DNA from 4 places in the Lysinibacillus sp. RS10 genome. Region 1 is predicted to be linked to each of the others. Evidence: riboswitches for the same ligand, from Rfam matches in the RefSeq annotation. Region 1 holds a riboswitch; each other region holds the start of a gene.
The links. Region 1 has a riboswitch for cobalamin ahead of cobT (nicotinate-nucleotide--dimethylbenzimidazole phosphoribosyltransferase). Riboswitches for the same ligand answer to the same signal wherever they lie in the genome.
Positions count from the first base shown of each region.

Region 2: another riboswitch for cobalamin. It lies ahead of ACB089_RS01180 (hypothetical protein); the one in region 1 lies ahead of cobT (nicotinate-nucleotide--dimethylbenzimidazole phosphoribosyltransferase).
Region 3: another riboswitch for cobalamin. It lies ahead of ACB089_RS14200 (ribonucleoside-diphosphate reductase subunit alpha); the one in region 1 lies ahead of cobT (nicotinate-nucleotide--dimethylbenzimidazole phosphoribosyltransferase).
Region 4: another riboswitch for cobalamin. It lies ahead of ACB089_RS21995 (FecCD family ABC transporter permease); the one in region 1 lies ahead of cobT (nicotinate-nucleotide--dimethylbenzimidazole phosphoribosyltransferase).

Region 1 is NZ_CP167122.1:3,636,707-3,639,893, forward strand. It holds gene ACB089_RS18595 (trimeric intracellular cation channel family protein) at 1-12, shown strand, start outside; gene cobT (nicotinate-nucleotide--dimethylbenzimidazole phosphoribosyltransferase) at 367-1,422, opposite strand; cobalamin riboswitch at 1,537-1,713, opposite strand; gene ACB089_RS18605 (hypothetical protein) at 1,723-1,938, opposite strand; gene ACB089_RS18610 (YheC/YheD family protein) at 2,118-2,882, opposite strand; gene ACB089_RS18615 (hypothetical protein) at 3,183-3,187, shown strand, end outside.
Region 2 is NZ_CP167122.1:202,547-205,733, forward strand. It holds gene ACB089_RS01170 (hypothetical protein) at 1-510, shown strand, start outside; gene ACB089_RS01175 (glutathione peroxidase) at 706-1,251, shown strand; cobalamin riboswitch at 1,528-1,721, shown strand; gene ACB089_RS01180 (hypothetical protein) at 1,887-2,429, shown strand; gene ACB089_RS01185 (ABC transporter substrate-binding protein) at 2,431-3,187, shown strand, end outside.
Region 3 is NZ_CP167122.1:2,778,144-2,781,330, reverse strand. It holds gene ACB089_RS14210 (ECF transporter S component) at 1-65, shown strand, start outside; gene ACB089_RS14205 (hypothetical protein) at 62-745, shown strand; cobalamin riboswitch at 856-1,043, shown strand; gene ACB089_RS14200 (ribonucleoside-diphosphate reductase subunit alpha) at 1,206-3,187, shown strand, end outside.
Region 4 is NZ_CP167122.1:4,375,286-4,378,472, forward strand. It holds gene ACB089_RS21990 (adenosylcobinamide amidohydrolase) at 1-970, opposite strand, end outside; gene ACB089_RS21995 (FecCD family ABC transporter permease) at 967-1,968, opposite strand; cobalamin riboswitch at 2,178-2,361, opposite strand; gene ACB089_RS22000 (acyl-CoA dehydrogenase family protein) at 2,522-3,187, opposite strand, start outside.

The DNA of each region.
Region 1 (3,187 bases):
CAACGGGCATAGCAAGTTTCCTTACATCACCGTATAACAACAAGAGGCTGGGACAGAACTCGATTATTTTGAAAAATAACGAAAACAGATAATAACTTTTCCGCTTCAATGAGTAGAGTGTTCCTTCCTAAATCAAAAAAATGTTAGACCAATTGCAATCGGTCTAACATTTTTTCTTTTTGTCCCAGCCTCTTATTTTTTATCAATAGCAGATTTTAAATCCTTTAACTATAACTTTTGTTTATGTGTAGCAGCGCCTAGAAACAATATATCCTAATAGAAATAGTATGTTAGCCTAAGTAAACTTTGTACTTGCTGACTAACTACTTTCATAAGAACTTGTTTTTAGAATCTCATAATATTTAATTACTTTTCTAACAGCAGCATAGCTTCCTCTAATGTTGTCATGTTTTTCATCATGGAACATGCTGCGTCCAAAATAGGAAACGCTAAAGCTGCACCAGAGCCTTCGCCCAATCGCATATTCATCTGCAACATCGGTTCAACTCCGAGCATTTCAGCAGCAATTTTAGCACCTGGTTCTTCGGAAGCATGAGAAGGAATGATATAGTCTTTTACTTTTGGTTCGAGTTCGTATGCAATAAGTGCAGCAATAGTAGAAATGAAGCCATCAATCACAACAGGCTTGCGATTTGCAGCTGCAGCGAGTACAACTCCAGCCATAGCACCTATTTCTAAACCACCAACTTTTGCAAGAATGTCAATAGCATCATCACGATTTGGTTTGTTTAATGTAATAGCATTATGAATAACTTCTATTTTATGGTCGATTCCACCTGGCCCAACACCTGCACCGACCCCTGTCACTTCAATCGGATGACACGCACGAAGAACCGATAATATTGCAGCACTCGGTGTTGTATTTCCAATCCCCATTTCACCTGTCCCGAGTACATTCGCCCCTTTTGCTATTTCTTCCGTAGCTACTTCAATTCCTACTTCAATAGATTGAATGGCTTCTTCCCTTGACATGGCAGGACCTTTTGCCATATTGTCCGTTCCATATTTAATTTTTTTTAGGATAACACCAGCATCATGCGGAATATCTTCTTTTACGCCAACGTCTACTGTGACAATTTTAGCATCTGTGATTCTTGCGATAGCACAGACACCAGTTCCACCTCTAGGAAAATTTAATGTTTGAAAGACCGTCACATTTTGTGGATTAGATGTCACCCCTTCATCACAAACACCATGATCTGCGGCACATACAATAATCGCTTTATGATCAATCGCAGGAAATAGTTCTCTTGTAATCCCAGATAGTTGCACAGCAAGGGTTTCTAGTCTTCCCAAACTTCCAGGAGGCTTGCAAAGTGCATCTATGCGTTCTCTTGCCTTCTCCATCATTTTGTGGTCAGTACTTTGAATGTTTTGTATCGTCTGTTGTAATAATTGCATGAAAATTTCCCCTTTCTTTTTTGCCCCATTACTCGAAGATATGATTTAGAGAAAAAAATAAAAAGCCTGTAGTTTATTTCATAACAAATAAACTACAGACTTTTCCATCGTCTATATAATACGAAGCAGTTAGGCAGGTCTCCTGGCTCAATTTCAACATTTCATAGAACCTTCCCAGACTATGCTAGTGGCATTCTCTATGAAACTCTCTTTTACAGTGGTGGGACCGCTAAAGCTTTTCACTTTATTCCCTATTCTCCCGCAATGGGCACCTAATGCTTTTATGCAATTATTTTAAATTTACGATAAAGTGTTTTTTGTGTCAATATATTTGATTAAATGAAAAATTGTTCCAAGGATTCCTTTGCTGGCATTCACTCTTTTGGAGTGAATGCCAGCAAAGGAATCTTTTAACACTTCGAATAACCAAATAAATCTAACGTACGCGAATTCAGGTTCCTGAGGGCTGGCAAATTGAGCCCATGCTGAATCTTCTCCAATAGAAAATTGATTCATAACGCGCCTACTCAACCATAATCCATTTTTTCTAGGTAAATTCCTAATCGTTCACAAGTAACGGATGCAATTAAGTTTCTTCTTTCCTATAAATATAGTAGGGAAAGTAATTTTTTGATGTATGTCTATTGAATAAAAATATGCTGATGACTAACATGAAAAATAACTACATTTCAAACTTAGCCTTCATTTTGCATTTTCCTAATCTCAACAATATTCTTCCAGATCGCCCTATCAACTTTGGCAAAACTACGTATGCTTGGCGTTGTATTTACTTCAAATAATATAGGTTTTCCTTCAAGATTTATTCCAAAATCAATGCCATATTCTCTACAAGGAAAGTGGGATGCTATTACTTCAGCTGCTAAAATTGAATCCTCTTTTAGAGAATCTATTGTTTGATCTTTCTTTGTATTATCCATCATCAAATAACTTGATAATAATTCCTCAATCGATATTGCTTTAGAACCCCGATTTGAATTGACAATCCCATGATCCTCAGTTGCCACCCTTCCGTAAATCCCACCAATTACCCATTTTCCCTTTAGATTTTGAACATGAACACGAATAGATATTGAATTCCCATCAGGGGTTAGACTTTTGACCCCCTCTTGTATAATATAAATTCCGCTTAATCTACCGTGTTTCTCATATGGATGTAGAACTTGGTGGAAATCCTCAATTGCTGCTACACATTTACTTATTTCTTCACCTTGCATGGTAAATCCGTTAAAACAATAGTGTCCATCTTTTCTTTTGTAGACTTTATACATTGCTCTTCCTTGTCCAGTGGTATTATGTTTCACATAAATATACTCATACTTATTTAATAAATAGATTAGGTTTTCTAGACTGTAAAGTGTTGATTCTGGCATGCAGTTAGTTGTTAAAGGATTTTGTTTTAAAAGTAAGCATTGTTCCCATTTTCCAAGTCCGTTTTTCAATAAACTCACCTCATTTAGTTAGATATTTTTATTTCTTTTGTATTGATAGTGTAGTCCTCTCCACTTATGGAGGTTACTGTATTGTATGTAAATAGATTTATCTTGCATAGGTGAGTGAGACTTGGTAACGCGATATCTCATATTTTTCATTTTGAGTCCCATAATTATATTTACTACACTAGAAAAGTAGCATTATGATTGTTCTCAATACACCATTTTTTGATTTCAACATCATTAGTTTCTAATATACCTGCCCTGCTAATCTTTACTTTTAGTCATATGATAATGTCGAGTCACAAGATGGA
Region 2 (3,187 bases), 1.7 Mb from region 1:
GAACGTGACAGCGATATTCAATATGAATCTTACGAAGAATTGATGAAAATAATGCAGGAACCAGTTGATTGGACATATGCAGTTTGGGAACAACTTGTTCAGGCTCTTACATACAAAAATGGGCATGTTCGTGCAAGCGCGGCACAAATTTTATGCGCATTGGCAGCAAAAAGTGATCCAGAAGAGAGAGTATTAGAGGATTTCTTAAAGATTTGGGCAGTGACCTATGATGAAAAAACAGAAACGGCGAGACATACTTTGCAGGCAATTTGGAAAATAGGTTTAGCGGGGAAAGTACAAAGAGATTTAGTCGTTTCATATTTGGCAAAAAGATTTCAAACATGCTTAGACGAAAAACAACCGGCATTAATGCGCTATGATATTATTGTATCTTTTAAAAAGCTATTTGATGAAACGAAAGACCCGAAGCTACTAAAAATTGCGGAGCGTTTAATTGCGGAAGAAAAAGATGTTAAATACAAAAAGAAATATATGAAAGCCATCCATTAAAGACGTGGAATGGCTATTTGTTTTGTGAAAATTCTTTCGCTAATAGAGAAATAGTTTATAATATATCAGGCGTGCTGAGTAGGAAAATATAGGTTTATTATTGACCGATCATAGGATTTTTTGTGCTAACGTATGCCTATTTTTAAGGCCCATCACCACACCTGACAAATAGGAAAAAATAAAAGGAGTTAAACAATGAGCATTTATAATTATTTAGTCAAGAAGCCAAACGGTGAGATATTATCAATGGAAACTTATCGAGGAAAAACGCTGTTAATCGTTAATACAGCAAACAAGTGCCGTTTTACATATCAATTTGAAGACTTGCAAAAAATGTATGATAAATATGGGAAGGATAATTTTGTCGTTTTAGGTTTTCCTTGTGATCAATTCGATAATCAAAATCCTGAGGATGGCGAACAAACTACACACCTTTGTAAAATCAACTATGGTGTAACATTCCCAATTTTTGAACTGGTGCAGGTAAATGGAGATGCGACACACCCATTATTCAATTATTTAAAGCACGAGATAGATTATCGCGAATTTGGCAAGGCAAGTATGCAGGAAAAAATGTTAGCGGAAGCAATTATTCAAATTGCGCCTAGTTTTTTAGACGGTCGTAATATTCGCTGGAACTTTACGAAATTTTTAATAGATATAAATGGTAAGACAGTTGCCCGCTTTGAACCGACAGATTCACAGCTAGATGTTGAGCAAGCTATTGAAAAAATTTTATAAAACTTTGAATCAATACTAGAATCTGTTCTTGATTAAAGATGTATGCTGATGAAAGCACCTAGTGTGGAGGGAGGATACGTTTGCAGAGAGCGTTCCCCCGCAGAATGTGCAGTCAAGTTGAAGAGCCATAACTTTAAATCTCTTGAATTTAGATTAGAGAATCATTTTGTATAGCTATGTAGAAATAGGTTTACTATTGTTCGTATTCATGTGTTTTCCGTGCATTTCAAAGCTATTTTTTCCTATCAATATGTGTTAAACTGCTTTACAAGTGAATTATTCTTGCAAAATAAAGGTGTTAACAAGCATAATTGGGAATTCGGTGAAAGACCGAAGCTGTTTCCGCAACTGTAAGTACAGGAATCATAAAAGATATACCACTGTCGAAATATCGGATGGGAAGGTTTTTATGACTCATGACATGATTGGATGTACAAGCCAGGAGACCAACCTTTATTTGAACGTATAGATACTCTTCGGAAGCTAGGAGGATATGCGGCAAATACATAGGCTTTGTCGTGTCTATGCGACACTATTTATGCTATTTTCGTCGTCCCTTAGGAGTAGGGTCGACGTTTTTTTATGTATACTCACTTTTAGTAAGAATTTTTCACGAAGGAAAGCGGGGACTAGATTTGAAAAAAGATGCACGTTATTCTTGCTATCCATTTATGCGTGAAAAGGCATCAACAGTAGATTTTGAAATTCGAACAGATAGTCTTACAACACATATGGGTGTCGCTTTAGTAGCAGTAAATAAAGAGACAGTAAGGGTAGTGGCAGATGATTTATTAACTTTTTTGCCAATGGCTTACCATGTAAATGGCTCCGTCCGAGGGAAATTAGCAGTAACTGAAGATGATTTAGCGTGGCTTAGTGATCGTTATGATTTTTATGTTAGTCATGTGAAAGATGAGATTCAGAATTTTGTATTACCGCAAGGAACAGAGGCTGCTGCTGCATTACATGTATGTCGTAGTGAGGCGAAAAAATCATTCCGTATTTTACACAAAGTTTCTGAGGAACGGGAAGTACCAGCTATTCTATTTGATTTTTTAGGATTACTAGCCAATATATTTTTTGTTATGGCTGTCTATATGAATCAGCGCGCTGGTATTGCTGAAATACCGTTTATTAGTAAGTCATACCCAATGAAAAAGAAAAAGGAGAATCAATGAAATGAAGAAATTGTTTAATCTACAATGGCTTTCTGTATTAATGTTAGCACTCGTATTAGTAGGCTGCGGCACAAAAGAGAATGCTAACAAAGACACTGTTTCTAAGGACGAGCAACAAACTGAGAGCACAAGCTATAAAGTTACGGATGATCGTGGTGTAGAAGTAGCGTTTGATGCAGTACCTAAAACTATTGTTTCATTACAACCAAGTAATACAGAAATTTTATTTGCTCTAGGCGTTGGCGATAAAATCGTTGGTGCAACAGAGTATGATACGTATCCAGAAGAAGCGCAAAAAATTGAGCGCGTCTCTACTGCTACAACTTTCAATAGTGAGCGTATTTTAGCGTTAAAGCCAGATGTTGTTATTTCCTATACAACTGGTGGTGATGATGAAAACTTAAATGCGCTAAAAACTCTTGAAGATGCAGGAATTAAAGTTTTTGCCATCCAATCGGCTGCTTCATTTGATGATGTTTACGGGGATATCCAACAAATTGCATCTGTCATGGGAATTGAAGATAAAGGCGAAAAGTTAAATGAAGATATTAAAGCTAAAATTGCGGAAGTCCAGGCAAAAGTCAAAGATGTAAAAGAACCAAAAAATATTTACTTAGAAATTGGTCCAAAGCCAGACATCTATACAGCTGGTTCTGGTACATTCCAACAAGAGATTTTAAATGCTGCAAATGTGAAAAATGTATTTGCTGACGTTCAAAGCTGGGCAAAGGTATCTGAGGAAGATGTCATTGCGAAAA
Region 3 (3,187 bases), 860 kb from region 1:
TCGTTGCAGTTGTAATGCCAATTTTATCTAAAGTATTTGTGCGTAAGGCAGGGCGATTACATTGAGAAATGCCATAAAAGTAGGTGAGCTGATTGCTACGACAGATAATGCCGCAGCCATTGGTGAAAAACCACAAGATGTTGTGTCTGCCTCAGATCAACTCACGGCATACTTGACAGCACGTGTTACTTTTTTAGAGCAGCTTGCCGCAAATGCTTTACCTACACATGTCCTACTCGCTAATTTTTCAGGGGATGCGGCATGGTCTCGTTATGTGGCAGGTATTCAGCAAGTTTTTGATGAAGCTGGTCTTATTTGTCCACAAATAGACGGTAGCACTGAGTCCAATATGCCGACTGTACAATCTGGTTTGTCCATAACGATGCTTGGTGAACAGCAGCAACGTACACCATATAAGCATGAACATCTTATTTGGTATACATATGGACTGCCGCTTGTTGGCAATGAAGTCCTTGCACAGCCTGAGGATGTTGCCCAGCTACAGCCTATTTTTCAGGCATGGAAAGAGGAAATTGTACAGCAAGTTTGGCCAGTTGGATCAAAAGGTTTGCAAGCAGAATTTACCCGTCTTTTTGGTAATCAACAGGTCAAAAGTTCGTTAAATGTTGAGAAAACGGCTGGTCCATGTGCAGTCATTTTACTCGGAATACATCCAGAAAAAGAGCAGCTGGCACAAAAAATCTTTCTTAGAAATTTTGAGAAACTACGTAAAACTGCATTGTAATTGGGCTTGCTTCGAGAAAAAGTAGTGCGTAAAAAAAATCAAGGGGCAAAACACCTATTGCAACAATAAACACAATATGTTAGATTTGTTTAGAAATTAAAACACAATATATAGTATTTTGGACGAGCGGTACCAATGTGGTTTAAAAGGGAATTCGGAAAAAGAGTCATCTTATGCCGAAGCTGTCCCCGCAACTGTAAGTGCTGACAAATGATGAAGAGGCCACTGTTAACAATGGGAAGGCGATCATTTGGAGGAAGCATGAGCCAGGAGACCTGCCGATTGTTCAAGACAGCGACACATTCTTCGGGGATTGAGAAGTGGAGGCGAGAGATTTGTTCACTTCTTTGTGTGCATGTCCTTCATTTCCATTTCCGATTTTACAGCGATCACGCAACCGATAGAGGACGCGTGATCGCTTTTTGTGTTGTCTGGAGAAAGAAAGGGAGAGTATGTGTATATGACAATTCAAATCGAACAGCAAATTGCTAAGCTAAAGAAAAGTTACACGGAGGATGAACTTGAAAGTTTTGTAAGGTTATCGGATCGATGGCTACGAAAAAATGACGATGCCACATTTGAGGCATGGGCGGATGCGATGATTTTACAAACGCTTAGCCTAATTGATGAAGAGGAGCCATATTGGACATTTGTTGCAGCGCAAATTTATTTAGAAAAATTATATGACCAGTTTGCAATGCGTCGCGGTGTTTCAGTAAAAGATGTATATCAGGTTTTCCCAGCACAATTAGCACGCTATACAGAGGCTGGTTTGTATCATGAAAGTTTAACAACAAAATATAGTGAGCAGGAGCTTCAGGAACTTGCTACATATTTAGAACAAAGTCGAGATGAGTTATTTACATATATTGGCTTAAAAACATTAATGGATCGCTATGTTGTCCGTGATTATACGAAAACTCCTGTAGAGTTACCACAGGAACGTTGGATGGTCATTGCGATGACATTGATGCAGGATGAAACAGAAAATCGTTTACAAAAGGTGCGAGAGTCTTATTGGGCGATGAGTAATTTATATATGACTGTAGCCACTCCGACATTATCGAATGCAGGGAAAACGCATGGCCAGTTATCTAGCTGCTTTATCGATACAGTAGATGATAGTTTACAAAGTATTTATGACACAAATACAGATGTTGCAACATTATCGAAATACGGTGGGGGCATTGGCGTTTATATGGGCAAAATTCGTAGCCGAGGCTCATCTATTAAAGGTTTTAAAGGTGCATCAAGTGGCGTATTGCCTTGGATTAAACAGCTTAATAATACGGCAGTTTCAGTCGACCAGCTTGGTCAACGCCAAGGAGCTATTGCGGTCTATTTAGATGTTTGGCATAAGGACGTCTTTACGTTTTTAGATTTACGTTTAAACAATGGGGATGAGCGTTTGCGTGCCCATGATATTTTCACAGGATTATGCTTACCGGATTTATTTATGGAGACAGTTGAGGCACGTGGGGAATGGCATTTATTTGACCCACATGAAGTACGAGAGGTCATGGGCTTCTCATTAGAAGATTTCTATGATGAGAAAAAAGGTGACGGCTCCTTCCGTACAAAATATGCAGAATGTATCGCCAATCCTTTATTAAGCCGTGAAGTCGTACCAGCGATCGATATTATGAAGCGTATTATGCGCTCACAGCTTGAAACAGGCGTGCCGTTTATGTTCTATCGAGATGAAGTCAATCGCATGAACCCGAATAAGCATGAGGGGATGGTTTACAGCTCGAACCTGTGCACAGAAATTTTTCAAAATATGTCACCCACTGAATTCGAATCTATTACCCTTGAAGATGATGTTATCGTAACACGTCGTAAGCCTGGAGATTTCGTTGTATGTAACTTATCATCTATTAATTTAGGCAGAGCTGTACCGGCTGGTGTTCTAGAACGATTGATCCCGGTGCAAGTACGTATGCTAGATAACGTTATTGCTCTAAATACAATTCCAGTAAAACAAGCAGAACGTACGAACTTACGCTACCGCGGTATCGGGCTTGGAACATTTGGCTGGCACCACCTATTAGCTTTGAATGAAATTCAATGGGAGTCTGAGGAAGCTGTAGAATTTGCGGACAAGCTATATGAGGAAATTGCCTATTTAACGATTCGTGCTTCTAACGATTTGGCAAGTGAAAAAGGTGCTTACCCATTATTTGAAGGCTCAGATTGGCATACTGGTGCGTATTTTGACAAACGTGGCTATGACAGTGATAAATGGAATGCGTTACGCGCAGCAGTTGCTGATAACGGTATGCGTAACGGCTATGTTATGGCAGTTGCCCCTAACTCATCAACATCTATTTTAGCGGGTAGTACGGCAACGATTGATCCAATCTTCCAAAAGAGTTATTCAGAGGAGAAAAAGGATTACAAAATTCCAGTAACCGTACCAGATCTATCACCGACGACGACTTG
Region 4 (3,187 bases), 740 kb from region 1:
CCTCTTTCTTTACATCACTAATGACATAATCTATTGGTACAGAGCGATTTAATAAGCAATCATACCAACCAATACCGGGATTATGTACAGCTGAGGAAACCGTTTTTAACGGCAACTCTGATTGAAGCTGAATGTAATGCTCCGTAACAGTGAAATTTTCGTTTTTGATGACAGCACGTTGCTGATGTTCGACTGAGGCTGGCATCATTGTAATTTGAGGCTTTGGAATTTCAGGATGTGCATAAGTTGCTACTCGCGCATGATAGATGTCTTCAATTTGCGAAGCAATTAATACTTCATGTGGCGCTCCAAATGCTCGCATCCTTCCACCTTCCATTAGTAATAATTCATCACAATAAAGGGAAGCTAAATTCATATCATGTAGTACCATAATAACGGTTAAACCGCATTCAATTGCTTCCTTTCGTACCATATCTAAAATTTGACGTTGATGGGCAATATCTAGATGGTTCGTTGGCTCATCTAGCAGTAATATTTCCGCCGTTTGCGCAAGAGCCTGGGCTACAAAAACTCTTTGTTGTTCCCCGCCTGACAAAAATTCCATCGATGTCTGTTCATAGCGTTTCACACCTGTTTGCAGCATTGCATGTTGGATTGCTTGTTCATCTCGTTCAGTCCAACTTGAAAAGAAGCCTGTTTGATGGGGATAACGTCCAAGTGATACCGCCTCACGTACACTGTTTGAAAAGGCATTCGCATGTAATTGTGGTAGCACTGCCATTTTTTTTGCCAATGCACGTGCATTATAAGCGCTAATATTTTTACCGTCTACTACTATAGTGCCTGCAGTTGCTGGCAGTATGCCACTCATTACTTTTAATAGTGTGGATTTCCCACTACCATTCGGTCCTAAAATCCCTAGTACTTTTCCTTTTTCAACGGAAAAACTTATATCCTGAACGATCGGCACATCTTCATAGCCACCAGAAAGATGTTCAACAACAATCATGCCCGTCCCCCCTTGCTTCTACGTTGCTTATAAAAAATATAAGAAAAAACGGGCGCCCCAATAAATGCAGTAATTACGCCAATTGGTAGCTCTCTTGGCATAATAATTGTTCGTGCTATTAAATCACAAATAATGAGCAAAGTTGCCCCATTTAAAAATGATAATGGCAATAAATGACGATGATCTGAACCCCAAAGCATCCGCGTCATATGGGGTACAACTAAGCCAACAAAACCAATCGTACCAGAAACTGCTACAGCTGCTCCTGTCAACATTGACCCGCCTACCAAAATTATATATTTACTACGCTTAACATTAACACCTAAATGTTTCGCGCGTTCCTCTCCATATAACAAAACATTTAACTCGCGTCTTTGTGTCCAAAGCATAATTGAGCCAATGATCACAAACGGAATAATCATTTGAACAAAAGGCCAACCTCGCATCGATACTGAGCCGAGCAACCATCCCATAACTTGTCGTAGCTCCTCACCAGATAATGCAATCATTAAGGAAATTAAGGAACCTAAAAATGAACTAAAGATGATCCCTGTTAAAATAAGAGTCTCCATTTTTAGTGAGCGGTCTACTATTCTAGCAAAGCCCATGACAGCTACCATCGTTAATATTGCACCTATCATACTGAAGATTGGTAATGCATAATGGCCTACTACCGGGATTGATATACTAAAGAAAATCGTCATCACTGCGCCAACTGATGCACCAGAGGAAACACCTAACGTATAAGGATCTGCCAAAGGATTTTTTAGTAAGCCTTGAAAAGCAGCCCCTGCAATGGCAAGAGATGCTCCGACAAGTCCCGCCAACAGGACTCTAGGTAAACGAATTTTCCATAAAATATTGGCAGCTGTCTCATCAGCCGCCTTATTCCACAATACTTCTAGTGGAATATGAACTGAGCCTATCGCTACGCCACACCAGATGCTAATAATTAGAAGCGTAATTGCTGTTACATAGGCTATAATCGTTCTACTCATTTAAAGGCTCTCCCCCTTAGTCTATCTGTGCCTATATTCAACGACTTGTTCTTCTGATTTATCGATACATTTTGGCTTGAAATCGCCTAATATTGAGAATTTATCGACATCCATCTTACAAAACAAATACCCCTCATCAAAAAAGATGAGGGGATCAAATTTGCACAAAAATACGTATACAAAATCCACCACCCTATCCTCGTAGGCCGCAACGTGTTTTCTATAAAGGCAGGTCTCCTGGCTCGTGCTTCATTCGCTTTTTCAAGCCTTCCCGAAATTTTCAGTGGCGCAGATTGAAAAAACTCACACATACAGTGGCGGGACCGCATCGGAATAACACCGATTTCCCTTTTCACTTTACATAAGTAAAGAACCTTTATAATTTTCAGTTGATATAATTATACATGAAAAAAAAAGAGGCTGGGATAAAACTGGACAATACCTTAAAAAGCGCAAGAAATCAATTTTAGAAACGTTGATTTCTCGCGCTTTTCTTATGTGATTTTTTTTAATCTTGCTATAAAAATATACTTTTGTCCCAGCCTCTAATCTATCAGACTATATCTAAAAAATACTGTACCGTTTTCATTGGCTCACCAATTTCTCGCAATGACCATGTACTCTCTAAATAAATATCTGCTAGCTTTTCATATTTACCGCCGAATTTTTGTGCCCATTCGACTGCTACAACACTTTCATATACATGTGCCATTTTTTCTGCAACCTTTTTAGCCTCAAATGTTTTCGTTGCTTCATCCAAACGACTAAATGTTTGCAAAGTCAAGTCTAGTTTTACTAATCGCTCTGCTACAATTTCTACTAATGGACTGTCAGCTAGTTTTTCTAGACGTTCCTCCATGATACGAACAAATAATTCATGTGCATGAAACTTATCTACTAAACGAATGAGCTCCAATGCTAAAATATTGGCAGTCCCTTCCCATACAGTCAGCACCTGTGCATCTCTTAATAAGCGAGGTGTAACAAAATCCTCTATATAGCCATTCCCTCCGTGCAATTCAATTGCTTCACTAGCATAATGTACCGCTTGCTCTGCCGTTTCTTTTTTCATGATAGCAATATACAAGCGATTCATAATGATGTCCTGTTCATTGCCCTGTCCACTTGTTACTTTATCGTACAGCTGAATAACATCAAAAACAGTGGCAACTTCTACATGAAGCTTGGCAGCAAATTTCCCTAATGTATCTTGAATCAT